2 regions of the Deinococcus radiotolerans genome follow, and region 2 is predicted to be linked to the other one. Evidence: riboswitches for the same ligand, from Rfam matches in the RefSeq annotation. Region 2 holds a riboswitch; the other holds the start of a gene.
What was found. A riboswitch is a leader RNA that binds a small molecule or an ion and turns the genes downstream of it on or off. The one in region 2 is predicted to bind thiamine pyrophosphate.

Region 1 (14,316 bases), on a different contig from region 2:
AGTAGAAGTCACCCTCCGTGGAGCAGCGGCCGCTGACCCACACCTGCGCGTCCGGGACGCCCGCTTCCAGCAGCACGGCGCGGTTCGCCCCGGCGAGGTCGAGGTGCGGTCCGTCCCCGCGGGCCTGCACGAACTCGCCCAGGCCCGCCCCGCGGAAGGCGTCCGCGACGGCCCCGCCCACCGGGTACGCGGCGGCGCAGATGCCCGGGCCGACTGCCGCCCGAATCCGCTCCGGGTGCGCGCCCAGCGCGGTCATGGCGTCCACCGTACGCTGCGCGACGCGGCCCAGCGTGCCCTTCCACCCGGCGTGCGCGGCGCCCAGCACGCCCGCTTCCGGGTCTTCCAGCAGCAGGGGGTAGCAGTCGGCCGTGCCGATGGCCAGCAGCACCCCGGCGCGGTCAGTGACCAGCGCGTCCCCGGTCCAGTGCCCACCCGAGGTGACGGTCACGACGTCCGTGCCGTGCACCTGGGTCAGGCGGGCCACCTGCGCGGGCGTGAAGCCCAGCGCGCCGGTCAGCCGCGCGCGGTTTTCCTGCACGGCCTGCGCGTCATCCTCCCGGTCGTCGAGGTTCAGTCCCGCGTACGGCCCGCCGGACACGCCGCCCAGCCGCGTGGTGAACGCGTGCGGCGCGCTCAGGTGCGGCGCGTGAAGCAACATCAGCCCAGTATCGCGTGTCATCTCTCACCGGATTCTGACGCTTTTCACTGCTGCGGCGCTGTGAAGGTCCCCATGCCCGCACGTTTTTTGCACCCGCATCAGCGCCGGGCGGCGCGGGATTGCTAGAGTCCCCCGCATGACGGTGCAGATTGACCTGAGTGACAAGACCGCCCTGGTGATGGGCGTCGCGAACGCCCGCAGCCTCGGCTGGGCCATCGCCGAGCAGCTCCTCTCGGCGGGCTGCCGCGTGGGCTTCTCCTACCAGGGCGAGCGCCTCAGGAGCGAACTCGACAAGCTCCTGATCGGTAAAGAGGGCGTGTGGGCCCAGCAGGCCGACGCGACCAGCGAGGAGGACCTGAGCGCCCTGTTCGCCCGCGTCAAGGAAGAGTTCGGGCACCTGGACTACCTGATCCACTCCATCGCGTTCGCGCCGCGCACCGCCATGGACGGCCGCTTCCTGGATACGACCGAGGCCGACTGGAACACCGCCCTGAACGTCAGCGCGTACACGCTGGTGTCCACCGCCCGCCACGCCGAGCCGCTGCTGCGCCCCGGTGCGAGCATCGTGAGCCTCACGTACCACGCGTCTCAGAAGGTCGTGCCCAAGTACAACGTCATGGGCGTCGCCAAGGCCGCGCTGGAAGCCACGACCCGCTACCTCGCCAGCGAGATGGGTGCGGCGGGCGTGCGCGTGAACACCATCAGCGCCGGACCCATGCGCACCATCGCCGCGCGCAGCATCCCCGGCTTCGGCACGATGTTCGAGAAGGCCGCCGAGGCCGCCCCGCTGGGCCGCAACGCCACCCCCGAGGAGGTCGGCAAGCTGGCCCTGTTCCTCCTGAGTGACCTGGGCAGCGGCGTGACCGGACAGACCGTGTACGTGGACGCGGGCTCCAGCATCATGGCCATGAAGATCGAACAGCCGAGCTGAGCGGCGCTGTATTCGGGGTCGGCCTTCCAGTGTGGAGGTCGGCCCTCAGTCCGTTCAGGTGCCCTGTTCGCGCTGGCGGTACGTTTCGCCCCAGGCGAGCATGGCGCGCACGATGGGTTCCAGCGTCTGCCCCAGCGGGGTCAGCGAGTACTCCACTTTCGGCGGGACCTGCGGGTAGACCTCCCGGTGCACGAGGCCGTCGGCTTCGAGTTCGCGCAGTTGCAGGGTCAGCATGCGCTGCGTGACGCCCGGCATGCGCCGCTGGAGGTCCGAGAAGCGGCGCGGCCCGCCGAGCAGGTGGTACACCGCCACGGCCTTCCACTTCCCACCGATCACGGACACGGTGGTCGTGACCGCGCAGGTGGGGGGCGCCTCGGTGGGGGAGGGGTGTGGCGCGGGCGCGGTCATGCGGTCAGGATAGGCCTTCACGGTTCCTGAAATGTGCGTACCTACCTTTGCTGTACGTACTTGGAAAGTCGTGGGTACCCTGGCACACTGGGGGCACCGCAGGGGGGAGCCGCCCGCCTGCCCCAACCTCCCAGTTCAGACCGGCGGGCGCCCTGACAGGCCCGCCGCAGGAGTCCCCATGTCCCTGACCGAACCCCTGTCCCTTCCCGGAACCATGACCGTGATCGAACTCGCGCAGCCCGGCGGGCCCGAGGTGCTGCGCCCCGCGACCCGCCCCGTCCCCACGCCCGGGCTGGGCGAGGTGCTCGTGCGCGTGCGGGCCGTGAGCATCAACCCGGTGGACACCAAGGTGCGCCGGAACGGCCCGCTGCCCACGCTGCCGGCCGTGCTGGGCTGGGACGTGTCCGGCGAGGTGGTGGCCGTGGGGCCCTTCGTGAACGAGTTCGCCGTGGGCGACGAGGTGTTCGGCATGCTGGCCTTCCCCGAGCAGCCCGGCGCGTACGCCGAATACGTCCTGGCCCGCGCCGGAGACATCACCATCAAGCCCGCCGAGCTGAGCCACACGGACGCCGCCGCCATGACCCTGGCCGCCCTGACCGCCGAGCAGGCGCTGGAGAAGATGGACCTGCGGGCCGGGCAGCGGATCCTGATTCACGCCGGGGCCGGAGGGGTCGGGCACTACGCGGTGCAGCTGGCCCGCGCGCGCGGCGCGCACGTGATCGCCACCGCGTCCGCGCCCAATATGGACTTCGTGCGGGCCCTGGGCGCCGACGAGGTCATCGACTACCGCGCCCACCCCTTCGAGGAGCAGGTGCAGGGCCTGGACGCCGTGCTGGACACCGTCGGCGGCGACACCGCCACGCGCTCGCTGGAGGTGCTGCGGCCCGGCGGGTGGCTGGTGTGCATCGCCGCGCAGCCCGACGCCGCGCGGGCGCAGGCGCTGGGCGTGCACGCCGCGCGCATCCTGGTGTACCCGTCGCGCGCGGGGCTGAACACCCTGGTAAAGCTGGTGGAGGCCGGGGCGCTGCGCTCGCACGTGAGCCGCACCTTCCCGCTGGCGCAGGTCGCGGACGCGCACCGCGCGCAGGAAACCGGGCGCACGGTCGGCAAACTGGTCCTGACCGTCCCCTGAGCCTGGGGGCGTGCCGGACGGGGCAGACCGTCAGCGGTCATGCCGTCCTGGCGGGCGCGGGGCCGCTATTCTGGGCGGCATGACCCTTTCCGCGCACGCCCTGCTGCTGCTGAACGCGCAGCGTCACGATCTGGACGACCGGCCCGACGAGCGGTCGGTGGCGCGCGACTGGTCGCACCACGTGGCCGAGGCCCGCGCGCAGGGCTGGGTGGTGGCGTTCGTGCAGTGGGACGCCCCGCACGGCGCCGGGTGGGACACCTTCTCGAAGGACTGGACACTGCACCCGGACTTCCGCGCCGAGCAGGGCGACGTGCTGGTGCGCGCCGAACTGCCCGACGCGTTCGCGGGCAGTGAACTGGCCGCGCAACTGCACGCCCGCGCCGTGCAGAGCCTGCACCTGCTGGCCCTGAGCGGCACGCCCGCGCTGGACGCCACGCTGGCCTCCGCCGGCGAGCAGGGCTTCCGGATCGAGTCGCTGGAGGTGCCCGCATGAACCTGGACTACACCCTGGACGTCCTCGTGCGTCTGCTGGGCACGCCCAGTCCCACGGGCTTCACGGAGGCGGCGGTGGCGCTGCTGGAACAGGAGCTGACGGCGCTGGGGGTGGCGCCACAGCGCACCCGCAAGGGCGCCCTGACCTGGGAGGTCGCGGGGACCGGCGACGGCCACGTGACGTTCAGCGGGCACGTGGACACCCTGGGCGCGATGGTCAAGGGCGTCAAGGACAGCGGGCGGCTGCGGCTGTGGCCGCTGGGCGGCTACGACTGGGCGACCGTGGAGGGCGAGGATGTCCTCGTGCACACCCAGGCGGGCCGCACCCTGACCGGGACGGTCGTGAACGTCCGCCAGAGCACCCACGTGCACGGCGCGGCCCTGCGGGACCTGAAACGTGAGGCGGCCGTCATGGAGGTCCGTCTGGACGAGACGGTCTTCAGCGCCGGGGACGTGCGCGCGCTGGGCGTGCAGGAGGGCGACTTCGTGAGCTTCGACGCGCGCCCCCGCGTGACCGCGAGCGGGTACGTGAAGGCCCGGCACCTCGACAACAAGGCGGCGGTGGCGGTGTTCCTGGCGGTCACCCGTGACCTGCTCGCGGCCCCCGCGCCTGTCACGGCGTCCTTCCACGTCACCACCTACGAGGAGGTCGGGCACGGCGCGGCCACCGGTATTCCCGCCCACACCGACGCGCTGATCGCGGTGGACATGGCCGCGGTCGGCGAGGGGCAGACGAGCAGCGAGCACTGCGTCTCGCTGTGCGTCGCGGATGGCGGCGGGCCGTACGATCACGCGCTGGGCAATCGCCTGCGCGCCGCCGCCCGCACGGCCGACCTGGACCTGCGGGTGGACATCTACCCCTTCTACGCGTCGGACGGCACCGCCGCGTGGCGCGCGGGCGGGGACTACCCGGTCGCGCTGATCGGGCCGGGCGTGGACGCCAGTCACGCCTATGAGCGCACGCACACGGACGCCCTGCGCGCCACGGGCGAACTGATCCTGGCCTACCTGCGCGTGTAGAGACGAGGGAGGCGCCGCGGCGTGCCCGCTGTGCCCGGGCCGGGTCAGTGGGCGGGCGCCTGATCGGGCGTGGGGGCCGGGTCGGGCTCGTTCACCTGATCCAGGGTGTCGCGGGTCAGGCTGCCTTCGGGGAGCGGGAGGCCGTTTTCACGCAGCAGGTACGCGGTGACGTCCAGGACCTCCTGGGCGCTCAGGGTGCCGCGGCGGTCATAGGGCATGGTGTCGCGGATCAGGTCGTGCAGCGCGCGCGGCGGCAGCTTGCGGTACAGCGCGCGGAAGTCGTCGCCGCTCAGTTCGGGGGCGCTGACGCCTTCCAGACGGTCGCCGTGGCACATGGCGCAGGCCAGGACGTACGTGGTCTCGCCGCGCTGGAGCTGTTCCGCCAGGGCTGGGCTGGGGATGGGGGCCGTGGGGGTCACGGCCAGGGCGCTGAGGGACGCGAGCAGCGGCAGGAGGAGCAGGGCGGGGCGCACCGGGGCACTCTAGCGGGGCGTGCGGGCCCGGCGGATGAACCGGGTTCAGCCGTGCGGTAGGGGCGCTGAAGATGTATACAATCCCGCCTCGTCCCTGTAAGCTGGACGGGTGCTCTCTCTTCAGAAGGCGGCGAACATCCTGGGCGCATTCAGCGCCGAACAGCCCGAATGGGGGGTCCGCGCGCTCGCCGCGCACCTCAGCGTGCCCCGCGCCACCGCCCACGCCTACTTGGCCGGGCTGACCGAGGCCGGATTCCTGCGCCGCACGCCCGCCGGCAAGTACCGCCTGTCCTGGCACATCGCCGAGATGGGCGCCCAGCTCACCTCCTCCCTGCCGTGGTTCCAGGAGGCGCGCGCCCTGATCACCCGCCTCGCGCTGGAAGTCCGCGCTGTGGCCTTCCTGTGCATCCTGGAAGGCGACGAGGTCGTGGCTGCCATCCGCGAACGCCACCCCGACGCGGACATCGACCTGCCGCTGGACATCTACCTGCCCGCCACCGCCACCGCCAGCGGCAAGATCCTCTACGCCCACGCCGACATGACCCCCCGCACCTTCGCCGCGTGCACGCCCAGCTCCATCACCAGCATGGACGAGTGGCGCACCGAGGTCGCCAAGGTCAAACGCCTCGGGTACGCGTACTCCATCGAGGAATGGGTCCCCGGCCAGTGCACCCTGGGCGTGCCCTACCACGCGCTGCACACCGCGCACGGCGACACCGACACCGTCGTGGCCGCCATCGGCGTGCAGATGAGCGCCCAGCGCTACCTGCGCGAGGAACGCCACATCCGCGAGCGCGTCGTGCAGATCGTCCGCGAAGCCGAAGCCCTGCTGTAACCCGGTCCTGCTCCAACGCGCCGCCCAGCCGCACAGGCCGGGCGGCGCGCCCGCTGTTCACTCCTCAGTCAGTTCGCCCGTGCGGGGCACCAGCGTCCAGTCCGTCACAGCCCAGCCCTGCGCGCCGCGCGCGAGGTTCACGATCATCGTGAAGCGCTCCCCGTTCACGTACTCGCTGTCCGTCTTCGCGTCCGTGAAGCCCACCGTGGTCGTCATGACCGCCTGCGCCCGCGTGGGCGTGTCCGTCAGCAGCCGCACAGAACTGAACGTGAAATTCCCCAGCCGCTCCAGCGCGAACGCCTCCGGGCCCTTCCAGCCCGCCAGCCACGGCTGCGCGCGGCTCACGGCCGCCTGCACGCGCCGCTTCACCTCAGCCTGCTGCTCGGGCGTGCGCTTCACGTCCCGGAACTGCGCCGCCACGTGCCCCGCCACGCCACTCAGGTCCCCCAGCAGGCGCGCCGTGACGCCCAGCGCGTCGTCCTTCAGTTCCGTCATGCCGCCCGCCGACACGCGCACCGGCAGGTAGCGGACGCTGCCGCTGCGCGCGTCCCGCAGCAGCGCGTCGTCCCGGCCCGACGCGCGGCGCACCGTCACCTGGGGCCACACCGGCACGACCGGCTCCCCATACCCGTCACGGGTCACCGGCACCGACAGCAGGACGGGCCCCGCCACCACCCCTGACCCCTGCGCGCGGTACAGGCGCAGCGTCGCCGCGTCGGTGCCGATCACCTGCGCCAGGTACGCCCGCGTGCCCGGCGTGAGGAACGCCCCGCCGATCCCACTGCGCCCCGCGTCCGCGTTCACCCCGGCCCGCGTGGGCCAGTCCCACATCCCGAAATCCGACAGGTCCTGCCCCACGTCTGGGCCGTAGTTCGCCAGCCACGACCGGTACGGCTGCGGCTGCCCCTGCGCCCACGCGTCCGCCGCGGCCGCGCCCTGCGTGAGCACCCGCGTGGCGTACGCCACCAGCACGCCCCCACTGAACACGTCGCCGCTGTTCATGCGTGCGGCGAAGGTCTGCATGAACCCCGGAAAGGCCCGCGTGTTCTCCACGAACCGCGCCCCGCCCGGCGTGGGCAGCAACGAGTACACCACCGGCAGCGGCGCACTCTCCGCGAAACTCATGCCGTACCCGTACGCGAAGCGCCAGTCCGACCCGACCAGTTCCAGCGGCCCCCGCCCGTCCAGCTGCCGCGCCTCCAGCGTGTCACTGTGCGCGCTGAACGCCGTCAGGAGCTTGCGGGGTGGCGAGGTCAGCGAGTACAGGTGATGCGTGAAGCAGCAGTGCGCGCCGCCCGAGAAGCCCGCCAGCAGCACCTCCGGCACGCCGTCCCCCGTCACGTCCCGGCACCAGTCCACACTGACCATCGTGTCCTCGACGGTCGCGTACGTCACGCCCCCCCGCGACAGGGTCACGCGGTCCGGCGGGTCGTCGAAGCCGTTCTCGACGGTCTTCACGGTGTACGCCCCGCAAGTGCTCAGGGTCGTCTTGGTGGTCTGGGTGGCCTGCGCGCGGGCAGAGACACACAGGAGCAGGGCGGGCAGGGACAGGAGCAGCAGGGCGCGGTTCATGGAAACCTCCGGGCAGTGGGATACCGGGCTTCATCTTCCCCGGTCTGGACGTGTGAAACCACCCCGGCTTCCACGCCCGGGCGGCGGGGTGTACACTCGCCGCACAGTCACCAGGGGTGCCGACCGTCAACAGCGTCGGCTGAGAGAACACCGTGTTCAACCCTAGGAACCTGATCTGGTTCACACCAGCGGAGGGAGCGTGACGGGTGCCGAAACGTTTGTCGTGTTTCGCTCCCCTCCGACGCGTGAGGGGGGCGTTTTGTTGTTGCGAATCCACTGACCTGACCGACCTGATCTGCCCTGACGGGCTGCCCGGCTGACGGCAGCCCCCATATCCGGACGCCCGCATGGGTGCCCGGCGGCCCCGTCCTGTTCCCGTTTTCTTTGGAGTGTTCATGACCACCCTGACCGAAGCCCTGACGATTCTCGACCCGGAGCTGACCGCGCCGTTCCCGAACAGCGAGAAGGTGTACCTGACCGGCACGCTGCACGCGGGCGTGCGGGTGCCCGCGCGGTGCATCCGGCAGTCGCCGACCCTGGAACGCGTGGGTGACCTGACCCGCACCGTCCCGAACCCGGTGGTCCTCGTGCCGGACACGAGCGGGCCGTACACGGACGCCCGCCTGAGCGTGGACCTGCGCGCCGGGCTGGGGCACGCGCGCCCCTGGCTGGCCGGGGACGCCCGGCTGGCACTGGCGCAGGAGCGGCACCACCCGGCGCTGGATGTCAGTGGCCCGCTGCCGTTCCCGCGTGTGCCCCGCCCGCGCCGCGCCCGCCCCGGCGCGGGGATCACGCAGTTTCAGGCGGCGCGGCGCGGCGAGATCACCCCGGAGATGGAATTCGTCGCCCTGCGTGAGGCGCTGCGGCAGGAGGCGGACTTCGACCTGACCCACCAGCACCCCGGGCAGGCCTTAGGGGCGGCCATCCCGCGCGAGATCACGCCGGAATTCGTGCGGTCGGAGGTCGCGCGGGGCCGCGCCGTGATCCCTGCGAACATCAACCACCCGGAACTCGAACCCACCGTGATTGGGCGGAACTTCCGCGTGAAGATCAACGCGAACCTCGGCACCAGCATCGTCACCAGCTCCATCGAGGAGGAGGTCGGGAAGATGATCTGGGCGACCCGCTGGGGCGCGGACACAGTCATGGACCTCTCCACGGGTCGGCACATCCACCCCACCCGCGAGTGGATCGTGCGGAACAGCGCCGTGCCGGTCGGCACCGTGCCGATCTATCAGGCGCTGGAGAAGGTCGGCGGCGTCGCCGAGGACCTCACCTGGGACGTGTACCGCGACACGCTCATCGAGCAGGCTGAGCAGGGCGTGGACTACATGACCGTCCACGCCGGCGTGCGGCTGGCGCACCTGCCGCTGACCGCGCGGCGACGCACCGGGATCGTGTCGCGCGGCGGGAGCATCCTCGCGAAGTGGTGCCTCGCGCATCACCGCGAGAACTTCCTCTATACCCACTTTGCGGACATCTGCGAGATCCTCGCCGCGTACGACATCACCTTCAGCCTCGGGGACGGCCTGCGCCCCGGCAGCATCGAGGACGCCAACGACGCCGCGCAGTTCGCGGAGCTGGATACGCTGGGCGAACTCACGCGCGTCGCGTGGGACCACGGCGTGCAGACCATGATCGAGGGTCCCGGGCACGTCCCCATGCAGCTCATCCGCGAGAACATGACCCGGCAGCTCGACGTGTGCCAGGAGGCACCGTTCTACACGCTGGGGCCACTCACGACCGACATCGCGCCCGGCTACGACCACATCACGTCCGCGATCGGCGCGGCGCAGATCGCGTGGTACGGCACCGCCATGCTGTGTTACGTCACGCCGAAAGAGCACCTGGGCCTCCCGGACCGGCAGGACGTACGTGACGGCGTGATCGCGTACCGCATCGCCGCGCACGCCGCCGACCTCGCCAAGGGCCACCCCGGCGCGCAGGCCCGCGACAACGCCCTCAGCAGGGCCCGCTTCGAGTTCCGCTGGGAGGACCAGTTCAACCTGTCCCTGGACCCCCTGAAGGCCCGCGCGCTGCACGACGAGACGCTGCCCGCCGACGCGGCGAAGACCGCGCACTTCTGCTCCATGTGCGGCCCGCACTTCTGCTCCATGAAACTCAGCCACGACCTGCGCGCCCCCGACGTGCTGGCCGGACTGGAGGAGAAGGTCCGTGAGTTCCGCGCGCTGGGCGGCGAGGTATACGTGCCCCGGCCCGAACAGGCTGGCGAGGAGCAGGGATGAAGCTCGGCCACCTGTATCTCGTCGCCACGCCCCGCGCCGGGCAGCCGGAACCCGAGTTCCTGGCGCGGGTGGGGGCCGCGCTGGACGGTGGGGTGGACACGCTGCAACTGCGCTGCAAGGACTGGGAGGCGGGAGCGTACATCGCGCTGGGCGAGCGGGTGGCGGCGCTGGCTCGCGCGCGCGGCGTGCCCTTCTTCATCAACGACCGCGTGGACGTCGCCGCCGCGTGCGGTGCGGACGGCGTGCACCTGGGGCAGGGGGACCTGCCGCCCGCCTGGGCACGCAGGCTCGCGCCGGGGTTGCCCCTGGGCTTGAGCACGCATGTGCCCGCGCAGGCGCACGCCGCGCTGGCCGAGGTACCCGCCTACATCGCCGCCGGGCCGGTGCACGCCACGCCCACAAAACCGGGCCGCGCGCCCGCCGGACTGGCTTACGTGCGCACCGTGGCCGCGCTGAACCCACCGCTGCCCTGGTACGCCATCGGCGGCATCGACGCCTCGAACGTCCACGAGGTGCTGGTCGCCGGGGCGACCCGCGTGGCGGTCGTGCGCGCCGTACTGGACGCCCGCGACCCCGCCCAGGCCGCGTCTGACCTGCGGGCGGCGCTGCGGGGGGTGCCCGCGTGACCCGCCCCGCCACCCTGACCGTGAACGGCGAGGCGCGGCCCCTCACGCCCGGCCTGACCCTGCACGCCCTGCTGCGCGAATTGAACGTGAACCCCTCGCGCGTGGCGGTGGGCGTGAACGACGACGTGTACCCCGGCGCCCGCGCGCCGCACCGCACCCTGGAGGCTGGAGATGTCATCGAGATCGTCCGCATCATCGGGGGGGGCTGAGATGGCCCCTGATGCATTCACCCTCGGCGGCAGGACCTTCACCTCGCGCCTGATGACGGGCACGGGCAAGTTCACGGATTTCGGCGTGATGCGCGAGGCGCTCGCCGCGAGCGGATCGCAGATCGTGACCGTCGCCATCCGCCGAGTGGAACTGAGGGCGCCGGGGCACGACGGGCTGCTCGACGCGCTCGACTGGGACGCGCTGCAACTCCTGCCGAATACTGCCGGGTGCCGCACCGCCGAGGAGGCGCTGCGCGTGGCGCGGCTGGCGCGCGTGGCGACCGGCGTGAACTGGATCAAGCTGGAGGTCATCCCCGACGCCCGCTATCTCCTGCCCGACCCGGTGGGCACGCTGCGCGCCGCCGAAGGGTTGGCGGCCGACGGGTTCACGGTGCTGCCGTACGTGCAGGCGGACGCGGTCCTGGCCCGCGCGCTGGAGGAGGCCGGGTGCGCCGCCGTGATGCCCCTGGCGAGCCCCATCGGCTCCGGGCGCGGTCTGCGCAGCCCCGAGCTGCTGCGCACCGTGCTGGACGGCGCGCGCGTGCCCATAGTCGTGGACGCGGGCCTGGGTGTCCCGAGCGACGCGACGCAGGCGCTGGAACTCGGCGCGGACGCCGTGCTGGTGAACACCGCGATTGCCGAGGCGCGCGACCCCGTCGGCATGGCCCACGCCTTCGCGCTGGGCGTGCAGGCGGGCCGCGCGGCCTTCCTGGCCGGGCGCATGCCTGAACGCGCGCACGCCAGCCCCAGCAGTCCCACGGGCGGGGTGGTGCGCCTGCCCGACCCGGAAGTGCCCGTGTGAAGCGGCAGAAATCCCTTCAGGGGGGAGGCCGCGAGGGGGTGCCGTCATGACCCGCACGCGGGAGGTCATCGTGGTGGGCGGCGGCCTGATCGGGTCGCTGGTAGCGTTCACGCTGCGCCGGGCGGGCGCGGACGTACTCGTGCTGGACGCGGACCGGCCGGGCGCGGCGTGGCGGGCGGCGGCGGGCCTGCTCACCCCGGACGGCGAGCGGCTGCGGGGCACGCCCCTGCACGCGGACGCGCTGGAGGGACTGCGGCGCTGGCCCGCGCTGGCGGCGGCACTTGAACGCTCGGGCGTGCCCGTTTACCTGCGGTCCGGCGTGACCCGGATGCAGCCGGGCGGGGGGGTGGTCTGCACGCCGGGGGAGGGGAGCCTGCACCCGCCCTCGGTGGTCCGCGCCGCCCGGCAGGGGCTGGAGGTGGTGGCCGCGCAGGTCCAGGGCCTCGTGCCGTCGGGTGGCGGGGTGCGGGTGCGGACGGACGCGGGCGACTGGTTCGCCGGGCAGGTGATCCTCGCGGCGGGCGCGTGGAGCGGCGCGTTCGGCGTGGATGTGGGGGCGCAGCAGGGGCAGGCGCTGCTGCTGCGCGGCGCGGAGGATGTGGGCGCGTGGTACGGCCCGCCCGCGCGGGGGTTCTCCCGGTACGCGCTGTCCCGCCCGGACGGCCTGTACGTTGGCGCGACCAGCCGCGACACCTGGGCCACCACGCCCGACGCCCACGCGACCCGCTGGCTGCGTGGCGCCGCCCGGACGCTCGTGCCCGGCGCAGACGGGGCGGAGGTCGCCGCGCACCTCGTGGGCCTGCGCCCGGTCACGCCGGACGGGCGGCCGCTGGTCGGCCCGCACCCCACCCTGCCGGGGGTGCTCGTCGCGGCGGGGCACGGGCGGCACGGGTCGCTCCTCGCCCCGGTCACGGCGGCGCGCGTGCTGGCGCTGGCGGGGCAGGGCGTGAGCGCATGACGGTGCCCGTCGCACTGACCATCGCGGGCTCGGATTCCGGCGGCGGGGCGGGCATCCAGGCGGACCTGAAGACCTTCGAGGCGCACGGCGTGTACGGCACGAGCGTCCTGACGCTGATCACCGCGCAGAACACGCGGGGCGTGCAGGCGACGCACCCCCTGCCGCCAGAGCTGGTCGCGGCGCAGCTGCGTGCCGTGCTGGACGATTTCCCGGTCGCGGCGGTAAAGACGGGCGCGCTGGGGAACGCGGGGCTGGTGCGCGCGGTCGCAGACGTCCTGCGGGGCCGCCATCTGCCACTGATCGTCGATCCGGTCATGCTCGCCAAGAGCGGGGACGCCCTGCTGGACGCCCGCGCCCTGCACGCCCTGCGGGACGAGCTGCTGCCCCTGGCGACACTGGTCACCCCGAACGTGCCCGAATGGGCGGCCCTGCGCGCGGCGGGCGTGCCGGACACCACGCCGCTGCTCCTGAAGGGCGGGCACGCGCCCGGCGAGACCGTCATCGACGAGCTGCGCGCCCACGGGCACCACCTCACGCTGAGCGCAGCGCGGCAGCACACCCGGCACACGCACGGCACCGGCTGCACGCTGTCGGCGGCGATCACCGCGAACCTCGCGCGCGGTCTGGTCCTGCCGGACGCGGTGCAGGCCGCGCACGTCTACCTTCAGGCCGCGATCCGCGCCGCGCCGGGGCTGGGCGGGGGGCACGGGCCGCTGGGGCACCGGGCGGCCGGGCTGACCCTGCAACCCAGACCACACCCGACCTAACGCTCGTTAGGTACACTGGGGGCAAGTCCCCATCCGGAGGTTGTCCCCATGACCCACCCCACCCCCGCCCAGACCGGTATCGCACCCGGCGAAACTGCCGAGCAGCACGCCCACTTCGAGGCCCGCATCGCCCGCGGCGAGAAGATCGAGGCCGGCGACTGGATGCCCGCCGAGTACCGCCGCCAGCTCATCCGCATGATCAGCCAGCACGCCCACAGCGAAGTCGTCGGCATGCTCCCCGAAGGCGAGTGGATCACCCGCGCGCCCAGCCTCAAGCGCAAGACCATCCTCATGGCCAAGGTCCAGGACGAGGCCGGGCACGGCCAGTACCTCTACCACGCCGCCGAAACGCTCGGCGCCACCCGCGAGGACATGCTCCAGGCCCTCCTGAGCGGCAAGGCCAAATACAGCAGCATCTTCAACTACCCCACCCACACCTGGGCGGACGTCGGCATGATCGGCTGGCTCGTGGACGGCGCCGCCATCAAGAACCAGACCATGCTCGCCGGCTGCTCCTACGGCCCGTACAGCCGCGCCATGGTCCGCATCTGCTCGGAAGAAACCTTCCACCACAAGCAGGGCAAGGAAATGATCGTCGCCTACGCCCAGGGCACCCCCGAGCAGCGCGCCATGGCGCAGGACGCCCTGAACCGCTGGTGGTGGCCCGCCATGATGATGCTCGGCCCGCACGACGCCGACAGTCCCAACAGCGGCGTCCTGAGCAAATGGGGCATCAAGCTCAAGAGCAACGACGAGGTCCGCCAGGAATTCATCAACGAGCACGTCCCCGAACTGCTCGAAGCGGGCCTCACCATCCCCGACCCGGACCTCCACCAAGACGAGCAGGGCAACTGGCGCCACGGCCCCATCCACTGGGATGAGTTCTGGGCCGTCATCCGCGGCGAGCAGGGCCTCAACAGGGAACGCCTCGGTGCCCGACAGGCCGCCCACGACGACGGCGCCTGGGTGCGCGACGCCCTCCAGGCCTACACCGACCGCCAGCGCGCGGTCGCCGCTGACTGAAGGCCATGCCCCTCCGCCGGAAGGAACAACCCATGACTGAACCTCAACCCCACGCCCAGACCACCGACACGCAGTGGCCCCGCTGGGAGGTCTTCAAGCAGGACGCCCCGAACCGCCCCCACCAGGCGGTCGGCAGCGTGCACGCCGGTGACCCGCAGCACGCG
Region 2 (14,316 bases):
CGTGGCGCACCGATCAGCTGGGCACGATCCGCTGGCCTGTACCCTGAAAAAGCGCGGGGCACGAAGAGGCCTTCTCCTCCGCGCCCTGCGCCTGACCGGCTGGATCAGTCGGTGGCGCTGACCTCGATCTTCTCGGCCCGCGGGGCGAGTCCGGCGCGGCCCTTCAGGGGGCGTTCGGGCAGGGCGATGGTCGCCAGGAACGCGAGGCCCACGAGCACGGCGGACACCAGGAACACCTGATCAATCGCGCCGGCCATGACGCCGCGCAGGGCGTCCAGAATGGGCTGGAGCAGGTTCGCGTCGCCCAGTTTGCCCAGGCCCGCGCCGAGCTGGGCGGTGGCCTGCGGGCTGGTCAGGAGGTTCGGGTTGGCGATGGCGTCCTGCACGGGGGCGGGCAGCGTGCGGGCCTGTTCGGGCAGCTGCGCGGCGAGGTTGGCATTCAGGTGGGCGTTCACGAGCGCGCCGAACAGGCTGACGGCCAGGGTGCCGCCGATCTGCCGGAAGAACTGGTTGCCGCTGGTGGCGCTGCCGAGCTGCTCGCGCGGCGCGGCGTTCTGCACGGCCAGGGTCAGCTGGCTGTTCACGGGGCCCAGGCCCAGGCCCAGCAGGACCATGATGCCCACGGCGATCAGGATGGGCGTGGCGGTGCCCAGCGTGGTGGCCAGCAGCAGCGCGCCGGTGGCGACCAGACCGCCGATCAGGATGAGGTTCTTGTAGCGGCCGGTGCGGCTGACGACCTGCCCGCTGAGGGTGCTGGTCAGGATCATGCCGAACATCAGGGGCGCGAGGGCCAGACCGCTGCCGCTGGCGCTGCTGCCGCGCACACCCTGCATGTACAGCGGGAGGTACAGGATCGCGGCGTACATGCCCGCGCTCGTCAGGAAGCCCGCGATGGACGCAATGGCGATGCCGCGGTCTTTCAGGAGGCGCAGATCGAGGATGGGGCGTTCCTGCCGGGCGCTGTGCCACGCGTACGCGCCGAACGTGAGGACGGTGGCAGCCAGCAGGCCCAGAATGATGGCGCTGCCCCAGGCGTACGTGCCGCCGCCCCACGAGAGGGCCAGGGTCAGGGTGGTGACGGACGCGCCCAGCAGCAGCGCGCCCAGCGCGTCGAAGTGACCGCGGGCGCCGGGGGCGGGCAGGCGAAAGTAGCGCCAGATGAAGTAAGCGGCGAGCAGCGCGAAGGGCAGGTTCACGAAGAACACGCTGCGCCAGCCCAGGTGATCGGTCAGGAAGCCCCCGACCAGCGGCCCCACGACGGAGCTGACGCCCCACACAGCGCCGGTGTAGCCCTGGTAGCGGCCGCGTTCGATGGGTGTGAACAGGTCAGCGATGGCGGTGAAGCTCATGGCCATCAGGGTGCCGCCGCCGATGCCCTGCACCGCGCGCAGCACGATCAGCTGTTCCATGTTCTGCACGAAACCCAGCAGGACGCTGCCCAGCGTGAACACGGCAATGCCGAGCAGGATCAGTGGTCGGCGGCCGTACCGGTCACTGATGGTGCCCACGATGGGCAGGGTGATGGTGGTGGCCAGGGAATACGCGGTGAACGCCCAGGCGTACAGGTGGAAGCCGCCTAGGTCGCTGATGACGCGGGGCATGGCGCTGCCGACGACGGTGAGGTTGAGGCTGGACAGGAACAGCACGGTCAGGATGCCGACGAACGCGAGGAGCTTCTCGCGCGGCGCGACCGGGCTGGTGGTGGGTGCGGGGGTGGTCATGCGGGGTCTCCGGGAGTGGGGCAGGGGGCGTGCAGGGCGGTGTCCAGGGCGGCCAGCGCGGCGAGAGCGGCTTGAACACGCTCGGGGGGCAGGTGGCCAAAATGCGCGTGGACGATGTCCTGCGCGACCGCGCGGGTGCGGGCGCGGGTGGCCTGGCCGTCCTGGGTGAGTTCCAGGCGTTGCAGTCGCAGGTCGCTGGGGTCGGTGACGCGGCGCACCAGGCCCGCCTGCACGAGCTTGGTGACCATGCGGGTCACGGTGGGTGCGGGGAGGTTCTGCGCGTGCGCGACCGCGCCGGGCGTGTCGGCGCCGTCCATGACGCTGGCCAGCACGAGCAGTTCCTTGGTGTTCAGGCCCAGCGCGGTTTCAAGCGGGTCGTCGAGAACGTGGTGAACACGCCGGGAGAGCCGCAGGATCATCCGGACGAGGCCGTACAGATCATCCGTGACTGGGGGGGGATTGAGGGCAGGACTTCCATTCATTTCAAATGGAAGTATTTCAAATGGAACCAAGTTCTGCCAGTTGCCAAGTGTTCATCCAGCGGGAACACCACACCTCACAATTCCGGCCCCGCCCGATAACCCGTTCCCCTACTCTAGCGGCACAGGCCGCAACGCCACCCAGCCGTCCAGCATCTCCGAAAGCCGCACCCCCGCGCACAGGTGAGCGTCCAGCACGCCCGGCAGCCACGGCAGGGCGTCCCCCGGCAGGTCCACAGGGTCGAACCACCCGACCTCCGAGGTCTTCTCAAGTGGCCTGGCCTCACCCGACCACCCACGCGCCAGGAAGAACACATCCAGTCCCGCCGCGCCCTCCAGGTCATACCGGCAGGCCCCCAGGCAGGACAGCAGCACCGGATTCACGCTCAGGCCCACCTCCTCCGCCGCCTCGCGGGCCGCCGCCTGCGCCAGCGTCTCCCCCGCCTCCACGTGCCCGCCCGGCAGGCCCCACAGCCCATCCGCGTACGACGACCCAGAGCGGCGGCCCAGCAGCACCCGACCCGCGTCGTCCTGCACGATCAGCCACGCCACCAGATGAAACGTCACGCGATCACCCGCGCCTCACGCACGTCGCGCAGCTGCTCGGTCAGGCGCGCCCCACGCCGCAGGTGCGCGTCCAGCAGCGGCGCGATCCACGGCAAGGCGCCCGGTGGCAGCGCGTCGGGGGCAAACCAAGCGACCTCGGAGGTCTTGTGGAGCGGCTGCGGCTCGCCCTCCCAGGCGAGCGCGCGAAACAGGAAGTCCGTGCCCTGCGCGCCGTCCACCTCATAACGGCGCACGCCCAGCAGGGACAGCGTGGCCGGGTCGAGGATCAGACCAACCTCCTCCCGGACCTCGCGCGCGGCCGCCTCCGGCAGGCCCTCGCCGCGCTCCACGCCGCCGCCCGGCAGGCCCCACAGGCCATGCCCGTACGCCGAGCCGTCCCGGCGCCCCAGCAGCACCCGGCCCCCCTCATCCTGCACGACCACCCACACGAGCAGATTCCGCATGGCCCAGGTTGGCACGCGCCGCGCGCCGCAACCGCAACCGGTGACGAAGGACACTCCCCGCGCGGCGGCCTGCGCTATCCTGACGGGTGCGTCACCGGGGGTGCCTGCCAAAGGGCGGGCTGAGACTTACCCCAGGAACCTGATCCGGGTCATTCCGGCGGAGGGAGCGTGACCGGCCGCCCACACCCGTGGCGTAGGCCCACCGCTTCCCCTCGTGACGCGAGGGGACTTTCTTATGCGTGGAACACTGACTGTACTTGCCGCACTCGCCGTCGCCAGCGCCGCCAGCGCCCAGACGACCCTGACCGTCATCACGCATGACTCGTTCGACGTGGACAAGAAACTGCTCACCGCGTTCGAGACGCAGAACAGGGCGAAGGTGCGTTTCATCAAGGGCGGCGACGCCGGGGAACTCCTGAACCGCCTGATCCTCACCCGCCGCGCCCCCATCGCCGACGTGGTGTACGGCCTCGACAACAGCCTGTTACCCCGCGCCCGGCAGGCTGGCATTCTCCAGCCGTACAAGAGCCCCCTTCTCTCCCGCGTGCCCGCCGCATACCGCCTGGGCGACGACGGCCTGCTGAACACCGTCGATTACGGCTTCGTAGCGCTGAACTACGACCGCGCGTGGTTCGAGAAGAACGGCGTGGCGCTCCCCAAAAGCCTCGACGACCTGAAGTCCCCCGCCTACGCGAAGCTGACGGTCGTGCAGAGCCCCGCCACGAGCAGCCCCGGCCTCGCGTTCCTCCTCGCCACCGTCAACCACTACGGCGAGGCAGGCGCGTGGCAGTGGTGGCGCGCCGCCCGGCAGGGCGGCATGAAAGTCACGCGCGGCTGGAGCGACGCGTACTACAAGGACTTCACCCGCAACGGCGGCAAGTACCCCATCGTCCTGTCCTACGCCAGCAGCCCCGCCGCCGAAGTCTTCTATGCCGACGGCTTCAACCCCGCCAAACTCCCCGCCCAGCCCCCCACCGCCAACCTCTTCCTGCCCGGCAGCACCTACACCCAGCTCGAAGGCGTGGGCATCCTGAAAGGCACCAAGCAGGCCGCCCTCGCCAGGAAGTTCGTGGACTTCATGCTGAGCGCACCCGTCCAGACCGACATCCCCACCCGCATGTGGATCTACCCCGCCGTGAAAGGCACTCCCATGAACCCCGTGTTCACCTTCGCGCAGGAACCCCAGGCCTCCTCCGTGAAAGCCGACATTGCCGCCAATCCCCAGCGCCTCGTGGACGCCTGGGTCACGCAGGTCCTCAGAGCCCGGTAAGGACGCGGCAACACCAAACCCCTCTGCTCAAGCTGAGAAAGTAGAACCTGCCGACATGCACCAAGACAGCCTGCCCCTCTACCGTCCTGGCCCACGAGCCGTCGTGCGCGCAGCGCGCGGGCCTTCGGCGGGCGCGACGGATGGCGTCGAGGCCGGAACCGTCACTGCCCTGCGCCAGCCCGCCGCGTCAGTCAAATCTCTTGCCGAGCGCAGCGACTGCCCCCCCGTCCCCCCTGGGGATGGGGGCTGGGGGGTGGGGCAGCCCACCGCAGGCACCCCCCTATGAACCTGCCCAAGCTGACAGGTTGGCTCCTCGCCCTCCCAGGCCTGATCTTCGTGACGTTGTGTCTTGTCCTGCCCCTGGCCAGAACGCTGCGGGAAGGTGGCGTGACCCTGGACGTGTGGCGTGACCCGTACTTCCAGGGTCGCCTCGCATGGACCTTGACGCAGGCGGCCGTGACGGCGGGCGTGGCGGCGCTGATCGGGGTGCCGCTGTCGTTCCTGCTGTCGCGGTTCGAGGTGCGGGGGAAGGCGTTGTTCCTGCGGCTGCTGCTGTTGCCGTTCGTGACGCCGACGCTGGTGGCGGTGCTGGGCCTGAGTGCGCTGCTGGGGCCGCAGGGGTGGGTGACGCGCCTGACGGGTGTGGACCTGAGTGACACGCCGGCGCTGCTGGTGCTGGGGAATCTGTTTTTCAACGTGCCGGTGCTGGTGCGCCTGAGTTACGCGGGGTTCGCGCGGGTGCCGGGGAACGTGGTGGGCGCGGCGCGGTCGCTGGGGGCGCCCTGGTGGCGGGCGGCGCTGGGTGTGGCGCTGCCGCTGGCGCTGCCGGGGGTACTGGCGGGGGTGGTGCTGGTGTTCCTGTACTCGGCGTTGAGTTTCGGGTTGCCGCTGGCGCTGGGTGGCGAGCGGTTCGCGACGCTGGAGGTGGAGATCTACACGCTGACGGCACTGCAACTGCGCCTGTCGGAGGCGAGTGCGTTGATCGTGGGCCAGCTGGGGTTCACGCTGCTGGCGACCTGGGCGTACGTGGCGCTATCACGCGGTGGGGTGGGCGTACCGTCAGGTGGCCTGCCGCGCGCGCGGGGTGGGGCGAGGGCGGCGCTGCTGGGGCTGGGGGGTGTGGTGGCGCTCGTGTGTTTCGCGCCGCTGGTGGCGGTGGCGCTGCGGGGCGTGCTGGGCACGTCGGGGTTCACACTGGGGTACTGGCAGGGCGTGCTGGCAGACCCGGACACACCGCTGCTCCTGTGGAACACCGTGCGCTTCGGGCTGATGGCCCTGGCCGGCGCCACCCTGCTGGGCGGCCTGTACGCGCTGGGCGCGTGGCGGGCCGGGTCGCGGGCGCTGGATCTGGTCTCGCTGCTGCCGCTGATGGTCTCCCCCGTCAGCCTCGCGGTGGGGTACCTGCTGGCGTACCCGGTGCTGGCCGCGACGCTGCCCATGCTGATCGCGGCGTACACGCTGCTGGCGTGGCCGCTGGTGGTGCGTTCGCTGCTGCCCGCGCTGCGGGCCATTCCACCCCGGCTGTTTGAGGCGGCCCGCTCGCTGGGTGCCTCGCGCAGCGCGGCGTTCCGGTCCGTCACGGTGCCGCTGGCCTTCCCAGCGCTGCGGGGGGGCGGGGCGCTGGCACTGGCAACCGTGCTGGGCGAGTTCGGTGCGACGCTGGTCCTCACGCGGCCCGAATGGGCGACCCTCAGCACCGGCCTGTATGAACGGCTGGGCCGCCCCGGTGAACGCAACCTTGGCGAGGCCTGCGCGCTGGCCACTGCGCTGCTCGTCCTCGCCACGCTGGCCTTCACCCTGCTGGACGGCGGCGAGGGCGAGGTCACGTGAGATGCTGACCCGCGTGACCGACCTTCCCCCTGCCCTGTCCCTCGCTGGTATCCGGAAGTCGTTTGGTCGGGTGGCGGCGGTGCGGGGTGTGTCGCTGGATGTGGCGGCGGGTGAGACGGTGGCGCTGCTGGGCCCGAGTGGGTGTGGGAAGAGCACGGTGCTGCGGGTGGTGGCGGGCCTGGAGCAGCCGGATGCGGGATCGGTGGCGGTGGCGGGGCGGGACGTGACGAGCCTGCCGCCGGAGGCGCGTGGGGTGGGGCTGGTGTTTCAGGATTACGCGCTGTTCCCGCATCTGAGCGTGCTGGGGAACGTGGCGTACGGGCCGCGTGTGCGGGGCGCGGGGCGCGCGGCAGCGGCGGCGCGGGCCCGTGAGGCGCTGGCGCTGGTGGATCTGCCGGAACTGGAGGCGCGGCGGGTCGCGCAGCTGTCGGGGGGGCAGGCGCAGCGGGTGGCGCTGGCGCGGGCGCTGGCGACGGGCGCGGGGCTGCTGCTGCTGGACGAGCCGATGTCGAACCTGGACGAGCGGCTGCGGGCCGAGTTGCGTGCGGGGCTGCGGTCGCTGTTCGCGCAGGTGGGCGCGGGCGTGCTGCTGGTGACGCATGATCAGCGGGAGGCGCGGGCGCTGGCCGGGCGTGTGGCAGTCATGCGCGCGGGCGAACTGGTGCAGGTGGGGGCGACTGAGGAGGTGTTCGCGCGGCCCGCGACGGCGTGGGTGGCGGCGTTCCTGGGCGAGTCGAATCTGCTGCCGGACGAGCCGAGCTGGGTGCGTTTCGTGCCCGAGGAGGCGCTGCGGCCCGGCGTGGGGGAATGGTGGCCGGTGACGGCGCGGCAGCCGGTGGAGGGCGGCGTGCAGGTGACGGTCGCCCACGAGTGGGGGCCGCTGTCACTGACCCTGAGTGCGCGTGAAGCAGCGGCTCTGGATGGTGACCGCCTGCGCCTGAGTGTGGAGGAGTCGGGGGTGCGGCGCCTGCCGGACGACCGCTCACTCTAGTGTGGCTTTTCGCACAGTTCATTTATGCTGACGGGGCGGTCCTAGGTGACCGCGTGGAGGCGAGAAACATGGTCAAGGAATGGGGAACGCGCCGTGGGGCGCGGCTGGGCCTCACGCTGCTGGGTGCGCTGACGGTGGGTGTGGGCAGCGCGGCGACGTATACAGGGCCGCAGGCGGCGGTGTACATCGGGGACCGCTGGTGCAGCGGCGGGTACTGCTCGGGCAGCGTGTACGCCGCGTTTGACGAGGCGCTGTCCCGCGCCCTGAGTGGCAGTGGCTACGTACGTCCCCTGCGCCAGCCTGAGGGCGCGAGCCTGGACCTGCGGGGCGGCATCACGGATGTCAGCACCGGTGGGGGGCTGTGCCTGCCCTTCGTGGGCTGCGTGCGGGGCACCACGGTGCGCGCCAGCCTGGAGCTGCTGGACCGGCAGACCGGTGAGGTCCGCTGGCAGGACTCGTGCGAGGGCAGCAGTTCGGGCTTCAGCACCTGGACGTGGTGGACGGGCAGCGTGTACCTCGATTCCGATGAGGGGAAGGCCGCGGCGGACTGCGCGGCGAAGATGGCGCAGAAGCTGACGGGCAACGCGGTGCTCAAGCCGTACCTGACGCTCGCGCCGGGCGCGGCCCTGAATGCGCCCGCAACTCCGGCCGCTCCGGCACCGGCGGCCAGTGCCAGTCCGGCGCCTGCGGCGACCTTGCTTGTGCAGCAGTTGGGGGGCGCGCTGCGCGGGCTGACGTTCGCGGATCTGAACGCCCTGTTCACGGGGGACCTGCTGAATCCCGTGAAGCTCAAGGCACTGAATGCAGCGGCCACAGCGGCGACCCTGAAGGCCGTGGCCGCCCTGAAGTTCGAGGTCTCGGCGCCCGAGAACGCCGGGGCGTATCAGCTGGTGGGCGTCACGTACACCCTCCCGGACGGGCAGGAGCGCTTCACGCAGCTGGCGGTCACGTCGGACCCGGCGCTCAATCCGCGTGGCGGGACGCGACTGCTGTACCTGTCGCCGCTCAATCCCCTGCGGGGGAGCGGCCCGCTGGACGGGGTCAGCCGGAACGTGGAGACCCTGCTGAATGACGTGCTGGGCAGCCTGAACCTGCCGGGCCTGTAGCCCCGCACGGGGGCCCTACACTGGGGAGGTTTTGAGACGACTGGACGGCAGGGCGGGGCAGGGGGGCGTGGCGTGGGTGCTGGTGGGCGGCCGACTGGCAGCCTCGCCGCTGCTGGACGCCCTGCCCCGGCCGGACGTGGTGGTCGCGGCGGACGGCGGGGCGCGGCACGCGGCGCTCGTGAATGTACGGGTGGACGTGTGGGTGGGGGATTTCGACTCGTCGGCGGGTGTGCAGGTGGACGCGCCGCGCGAGGTGCACCCGGCGGCGAAGGATGAGACGGACGCGGAACTGGCGGTCCGCGTGGCACGTGAGCGGGGTGCGGCGGAGCTGGTGCTGCTGGGCGCGTTCGGCGGGCGTTTTGACCACACGCTGGCGCTGGCGCTGCTGGCCCTGCGCCTGACCGAGCGGGAGGGCCTGCGCGTGACCCTGACGAGCGGGGACGAGTGGGGCTGGCCGCTGACGCCCGCCTCTCCCCTGTCCCTGGGCGTGCCGACGGGCGCGACGCTGAGCGTGCTGGCCGTGTCGGACCTGCTCGGCCTGAGCCTGGGCGGGGTGCGCTGGCCGCTGACCGACGCAGCTATCCCGCTGGGAAGCGGCTGGACCGTCAGCAACGAGGCGCCGGGGGGGCCGGTCACGGCCTCGCTGCGCGGCGGGCACGCCCTCCTCACGGTCCTGCCCGTCCTCCCGGACTGACGGAAGGGGGAGCGCCGCCCGGGCCTCCCCCTTCCCCCTGGCTTCAGCTCAGTTCGCGGGGCAGGCGTCCACGCCGGTGCGGGTGCCGCGCGTGAACGCGCAGCCGTAGTTCGGGTCGGCGAGCACGGCGGGGGTGGTCACGTCATCCCCGGCGGGTTTCGCGCCGCCCGCTTCCCACTTCACGAGGTCGGTGAAGCCCTCGACGAGTTCAGCGGCGGTGAATTCGCAGTGCCCGGCGGCGCGGATGGCGCGCTGCACGAGGCGGTCGCCGTTCCCGGCGGCGTTCACGGCGGCGCGGTACAGCTGCTCGTGCTTGAAGGGCACGTAGAAGTCCCCGGTGGTGTGCATGGTCAGGACGGGCACGCTGATCTCGCCGTTCACGCGGGGCAGGTCGCGCACGCGGTCACTGCGGGCCGGGTTGGGGTTCTGATCCGGCGTGACGCGCAGGATGCCCGCGTTGAAGGCGGCCTCGGCGGCGGTGGGGGCCGATCCGCTCGTCCAGCGGTAGCTGGTGGTCGCGTTGCCGTAGATGTTGCGCGGCAGGATGCCCGTGATGGTGCCGTCCGCGCCGCCGGTGCCGAGCACGGCCTTCTGCCAGTACCCGAGGCGGAAGCCGAGCTCGAACACGGGGCGGGGCCCGCCGGTGAGGTTGCGGGCAATCTCGCGCAGTTTCGCGCCCTGCGTGGCGTTCTCCTGCCAGACGGGGTCGGTGGTGCTGGTGAACAGGGCGGCCAGGATGTCAGGCAGCAGTTTGGCGTAGGTGTCCGTGCCCTGCGGGAACGTCTTGGGGCCCAGTCCGGCGAGCTGCGCGGCGGCCAGGGTGTAATCGCCCAGCCACTGGAATTCGTATTCCTCGTCCATGACGCCGCAGACGGGCATCGAGGCGGCGTAGGCCACCTTGTTCTTCGCGGTCTGCGCGGTTTCCTTCTCGACGGCGGCGCCGGCCACGTGGCCGCCCATGCTGACGCCCATGATCAGGGTCTTGGTGGGTCTGGCCCTGCTGGTCAGGGTCGGGAAGGCGTTGGCCAGGGCGTTGGTGTCCTCCACGCCGGCCTGCACGTCGTAGTAGTTGGCGCTGTAGGAGCTGGCCGCCCAGGCGTACCCGAGGCTCAGCCAGTAGGCGCGCAGGGCGGGGGCCTGCACGATCAGGTTCGGGCCGTCCCCGGCGTACCCGTGGGCGTACATGATCAGCTGGCCGTTCCAGTTGCCGGGCACCTCGATGGCGTACGCGGCGTCGCCGTGAATGCCGGGCATGACGCCCTGGTAGATGCTCGCGCCGGTCAGGGCGGTGAAGGTGGGCGTGACCGCCTTGAAGGTGCGGGTGTCGTGCACGCGGGTGGTGGTGGGCACGGGAACGGACGCCGGGGCGCAGGCGGACAGGGCGAGGGCAGCAAGCAGACTGGCGGACACGGAACGCTTCATGGTTCTCCTGGGGCGCGGGCGCGCGGGGCTGGGCTGTGATGAGCTGCCCTGACTATAGACCCGGGAACCCCGGAGGGGGCAGCCGCGTACAGAGCTGACATGAGATCAAGTGGCAGAGGGTGGGGGTGCGGGTGCCTGGGCTGTGGTGGGGGTACGCTGCTGGTGCTGGCGCTCCTGGGCGGTCTGGCGTGGTTCTTCGTGATTCAGCCTGCGCGGGCGTTCCTGGCGAACTGGCAGTCACCGCCCGCGCAGACGCAGTCGCAGGGTGGGGGGACGGGGGCGCCGCCCGCCCTGACCGGGAATGTCAACGCGGCCCTGACGCGCGCGGACGTGCAGAAGTTCGTGCGGGTGCGCCGGGACGTGCGTCAGGCAATGGGCTCGTCCTTCACGGGCGTGCAGCAAGTGTGGACGGACATCCAGAACGGGCAGAACCCGAACCTGTTCCAGATGATGACCGTGCTGCGCGAGGTGGGCGGCAGTGTGGGCGCCGCCCGGCAGGCGCAGGCGGCCGCCCTGAGCCGCGAGAACATGAGCGCCGAGCGCTACGCGGCGGTGCGTTCAGGCGTGAACCGCGCGCTGGGCGTGCCCAGCATTGACTTCTCGCAGGCGGCGCAGACCCTGCAAAATGGCCAGCTGCCGGACCTGAACCGTGACGTGCAGACCGGCACGGCGCAGGAACGCGCGCTCGTGCAGCCCTTCCAGCGGGAACTGACGGACACGGTCGCGCTGGGCCTGCTGGGCCTGTAAAGCTCGCGGCGTGTGGTGCGGGGCGGCCCTCCCGGGAGGGCCGCCCCGCACGCTGCCGTTCAGGTGGTCTGGTCGCGGCGGGGCGCGGCGTACAGCAGCGCCTGGGCCAGCGCGGCGGGGTCATGGCGGGCCTGTCCGGGGTGCAGCAGGGGCAGGATGACGCTGCGGCCCCGCAGGTCGCGGCTGGCGCCACTCAGGCTCAGCAGGTGGGCGCCCTCGGCGGCGTAGCGGTCAATGACCTCGCGGGCCGGTATGGCGTTGTTCACCAGGACGCAGTCCGGGGTGCGGCCCAGGTGGCGCGTGATGGCCTGCACGTGCCCTTCCAGGGTCAGGTCGTCGGTCTCGCCGGGCTCGGTCATCAGGCTGGCCACATAGATCAGCGGCGCGGCCGTCTGCCTCAGTCCCTGCGCAATGGCCGGCACCAGCAGCGCCGGGAGGATGCTGGTATACAGGCTGCCGGGGCCCAGGATGATCTGGTCGGCGTCCCGGATGGCCTGGAGAACCTCGGGCAGGGCGGGCAGGTCCGGAGGGTCAAGCGTGACGCGCTGAATGCGGGCCGCGCCGACCTGCTGCGCGAACTGGCTCTCGCCGCGAATGACGCGCCCGTCGTTCAGGTGCGCGACCAGGGTGGGGGGCTGCGTGGCAGCCGGGTACACGCGCCCGCGGATGCGCAGCACCTCGTGAATGTCCAGCATGGCCTCGCTGAGGCTGCCCTGCTCCTCGCTGAGCGTGGCGAGCATCAGGTTCCCGAACGTGTGCCCTTCAATGCCGTCGCCGCGCGTGAAGCGGTGCAGGAGCAGGCGGGCCATGACGGGACTGTCGCTCAGGGCGGCGTAACAATCGGTCAGGTCGCCGGGGGCGATCATGTCCAGCGACTGGCGCAGGCGTCCGCTGCTGCCGCCGTCATCCGCGACCGTCACGATGGCGGTGGTGTTCCCGGTGTGCACGCGCAGGCCCGACAGCAGGTTCGACATGCCGGTGCCCCCGCCCAGGGTCACGATGCGCGGGCCGCGCGCCAGGTGGCGGTTCTGGTACATGAGGTCCACGGCCTGCTCGGGGGCGGTGCCGGTGCCGCTGAGCACCGAGCGGTTCAGCATCATGATGCTCCACAGGGCGCCCAGCAGGGCCAGGGCCATCAGCAGGATGCCGCCCACGTACAGCGGCATGACCTCGGGGCGGATCAGGGCGTTCACCCAGAGGATCCAGCGGGTGGCCGTGAAGTGCAGCGGACCGGTCCACGTGAAGTGCAGCACGCCGACCGCGCCGATCAGGGTGCAGATGACAAACAGCGCCAGCCACCGCTTGACGCCCAGGCCGGGGGACATCCACATGCGGGCGCGGCGGGTGGCCTGCTGCCCGCGTTGCAGCAGCTCGGTGCGCCGCGCGTCGCGGCTGCCGTCCGCTCGTGCGGCGCGCTGCGGGATGGGCGGGTCACTCATGGGCGTGTTCTTTCATGTCTCGGTGGTCCATGATATCGACATTCAGGTCGGCCAGGTCCTGGGCGAGCCGGTCGGCGACGGCGACGCTGCGGTGCTGCCCGCCGGTGCAGCCGATGGCGACCGTGTACCCGTGGCGGCCGCTGGTGCGGGCGCGTTCGGCGGCGACGCGCACGAAGTCACGCAGGTCGGCGTAGAACTGCTCGCTGCCTTCACCCTGGAAGGCGTACGCGGCGACCGCCGGGTCCAGGCCGGTCCGGGGGCGCAGGGCGGGGTCGTAGTAGGGGTTGGGGAGGCTGCGTACGTCCAGCACGAGATCGGCGTCGCGGGGCGGGGCGTGCTTGAACCCGAAGGACATCAGGCGCAGGTGGAAGTCGTGTTCCAGTCGGAAGACCCGCAGGATCTGCGCCGCGAGGTCCTTGGCGCTGAGGGCCGTGGTGTCGATGACGTTGTCCGCGATGGCACGCAGCGGGGCGAGGAGTTCACGTTCCCGCGCGAAGTCGAACATCAGGTTCTCGCCCAGCGGGTGCTCGCGCCGGGTGAAGTTGTAGCGTTGCAGCAGCACGTCATCGTTGGCTTCCAGGAACAGCACGCGCAGGTCCTCGCGGCGGCGGGTGAGGCGAGTGTAACTGTCGTCCAGGGCGCCTAGGAAGTCGCGTGTGCGGGCGTCGGCGCTGATGGCCACGCGGGTCAGGCCGCGCGCCTGCACGAGGTCGTGCATGGCGCCCCACAGTTCGGGTGGGAGGTTGTCCGTGATGAAGAACCCGGCGTCTTCCAGGGTTCGCAGCGCGGTGCTTTTTCCACTGCCGGACAGGCCGGACACGACGACAAACGGCATGCGGTCAGTGTAGCCCGGCCCCGGGCAGGCGCCCGTGACGGGACGGTCAGGCAACGTGAAGGCCGCCCATGATCGTGGGCGGCCTTCAGCGGGGGGGCTCAGCGGACTTTGGTGCCGCTGGGCAGGTCGAGGCCCAGGCCGACGAGGTCGAGGTTGCCCTGGTCGTCCTCGGCGGCGAGGATCATGCCCTGGGACTCGATGCCGCGCAGCTTGGCGGGCTTGAGGTTGGCGACCAGGATGACCTTGCGGCCCACGAGCGCCTCGGGCTCAAACCACTTGCGGATGCCGCTGACGACGGTTCTGGTCTCGTCGCCAAGCTTCACGGTGAGCTTGAGGAGCTTGTCGGCCTTGGCGACGGCCTCGGCGGCGAGGACTTCCGCGACGCGCAGGTCGATGCGGGCGAACTCGTCGATGCTGATCAGCGTTCCCTCGGTTTCAGTGGTCTGGGAGGCAGTGGCAGTGGGGGCCGGGGCGGCAGCGGGCGTGGGGGCGGCTTCTGGGGCAGTCTGGGTCATGGGTTTCTCTTTCTTGCCGGGCTTCGGGGCGCTCGGGGCGGGGGTAGGGGCGTCTTTCGGTTCGGGTTTCGGGAAGAGGATCGCGCCGCCCTGCACGCGCGTCCCGGCGGGCGTGAGGCCCCAGGCGGCCTGGAGGGCGTAGGTGTGCCCGCCGAGGCCCAGCTGGGCGCGCAGTTCGCGGGCCTTGACGGGAATCACGGCCTCCAGGGCGACGCTGGCGACGCGCAGGCCCTCGGCGGCGGTGTACAGCACGGTGT

Region 1: another riboswitch for thiamine pyrophosphate. It lies ahead of thiC (phosphomethylpyrimidine synthase ThiC); the one in region 2 lies ahead of IEY63_RS19360 (thiamine ABC transporter substrate-binding protein).

The regions. Positions count from the first base shown of each region.
Region 1 covers NZ_BMPE01000005.1:20,754-35,069, forward strand. The annotation lists gene pgeF (peptidoglycan editing factor PgeF) at 1-658, opposite strand, end outside; gene IEY63_RS10750 (enoyl-ACP reductase FabI) at 795-1,589, shown strand; gene IEY63_RS10755 (winged helix-turn-helix transcriptional regulator) at 1,644-1,997, opposite strand; gene IEY63_RS10760 (NADP-dependent oxidoreductase) at 2,176-3,129, shown strand; gene IEY63_RS10765 (isochorismatase family protein) at 3,209-3,622, shown strand; gene IEY63_RS10770 (M42 family metallopeptidase) at 3,619-4,641, shown strand; gene IEY63_RS10775 (c-type cytochrome) at 4,686-5,114, opposite strand; gene IEY63_RS10780 (IclR family transcriptional regulator) at 5,224-5,949, shown strand; gene IEY63_RS10785 (hypothetical protein) at 6,007-7,521, opposite strand; TPP riboswitch at 7,624-7,736, shown strand; gene thiC (phosphomethylpyrimidine synthase ThiC) at 7,917-9,767, shown strand; gene thiE (thiamine phosphate synthase) at 9,764-10,393, shown strand; gene thiS (sulfur carrier protein ThiS) at 10,390-10,602, shown strand; gene IEY63_RS10805 (thiazole synthase) at 10,604-11,404, shown strand; gene IEY63_RS10810 (NAD(P)/FAD-dependent oxidoreductase) at 11,451-12,362, shown strand; gene thiD (bifunctional hydroxymethylpyrimidine kinase/phosphomethylpyrimidine kinase) at 12,359-13,129, shown strand; gene paaA (1,2-phenylacetyl-CoA epoxidase subunit PaaA) at 13,178-14,152, shown strand; gene IEY63_RS10825 (phenylacetic acid degradation protein) at 14,185-14,316, shown strand, end outside.
Region 2 covers NZ_BMPE01000022.1:11,154-25,469, forward strand. The annotation lists gene IEY63_RS19335 (DNA internalization-related competence protein ComEC/Rec2) at 1-47, shown strand, start outside; gene IEY63_RS19340 (MDR family MFS transporter) at 105-1,721, opposite strand; gene IEY63_RS19345 (MarR family winged helix-turn-helix transcriptional regulator) at 1,718-2,203, opposite strand; gene IEY63_RS19350 (NUDIX domain-containing protein) at 2,312-2,767, opposite strand; gene IEY63_RS19355 (NUDIX domain-containing protein) at 2,764-3,210, opposite strand; TPP riboswitch at 3,297-3,394, shown strand; gene IEY63_RS19360 (thiamine ABC transporter substrate-binding protein) at 3,446-4,480, shown strand; gene IEY63_RS19365 (ABC transporter permease) at 4,763-6,310, shown strand; gene IEY63_RS19370 (ABC transporter ATP-binding protein) at 6,324-7,301, shown strand; gene IEY63_RS19375 (hypothetical protein) at 7,370-8,407, shown strand; gene IEY63_RS19380 (thiamine diphosphokinase) at 8,439-9,101, shown strand; gene IEY63_RS19385 (alpha/beta hydrolase) at 9,150-10,523, opposite strand; gene IEY63_RS19390 (hypothetical protein) at 10,686-11,270, shown strand; gene IEY63_RS19395 (gluconeogenesis factor YvcK family protein) at 11,330-12,709, opposite strand; gene rapZ (RNase adapter RapZ) at 12,702-13,544, opposite strand; gene metG (methionine--tRNA ligase) at 13,643-14,316, opposite strand, start outside.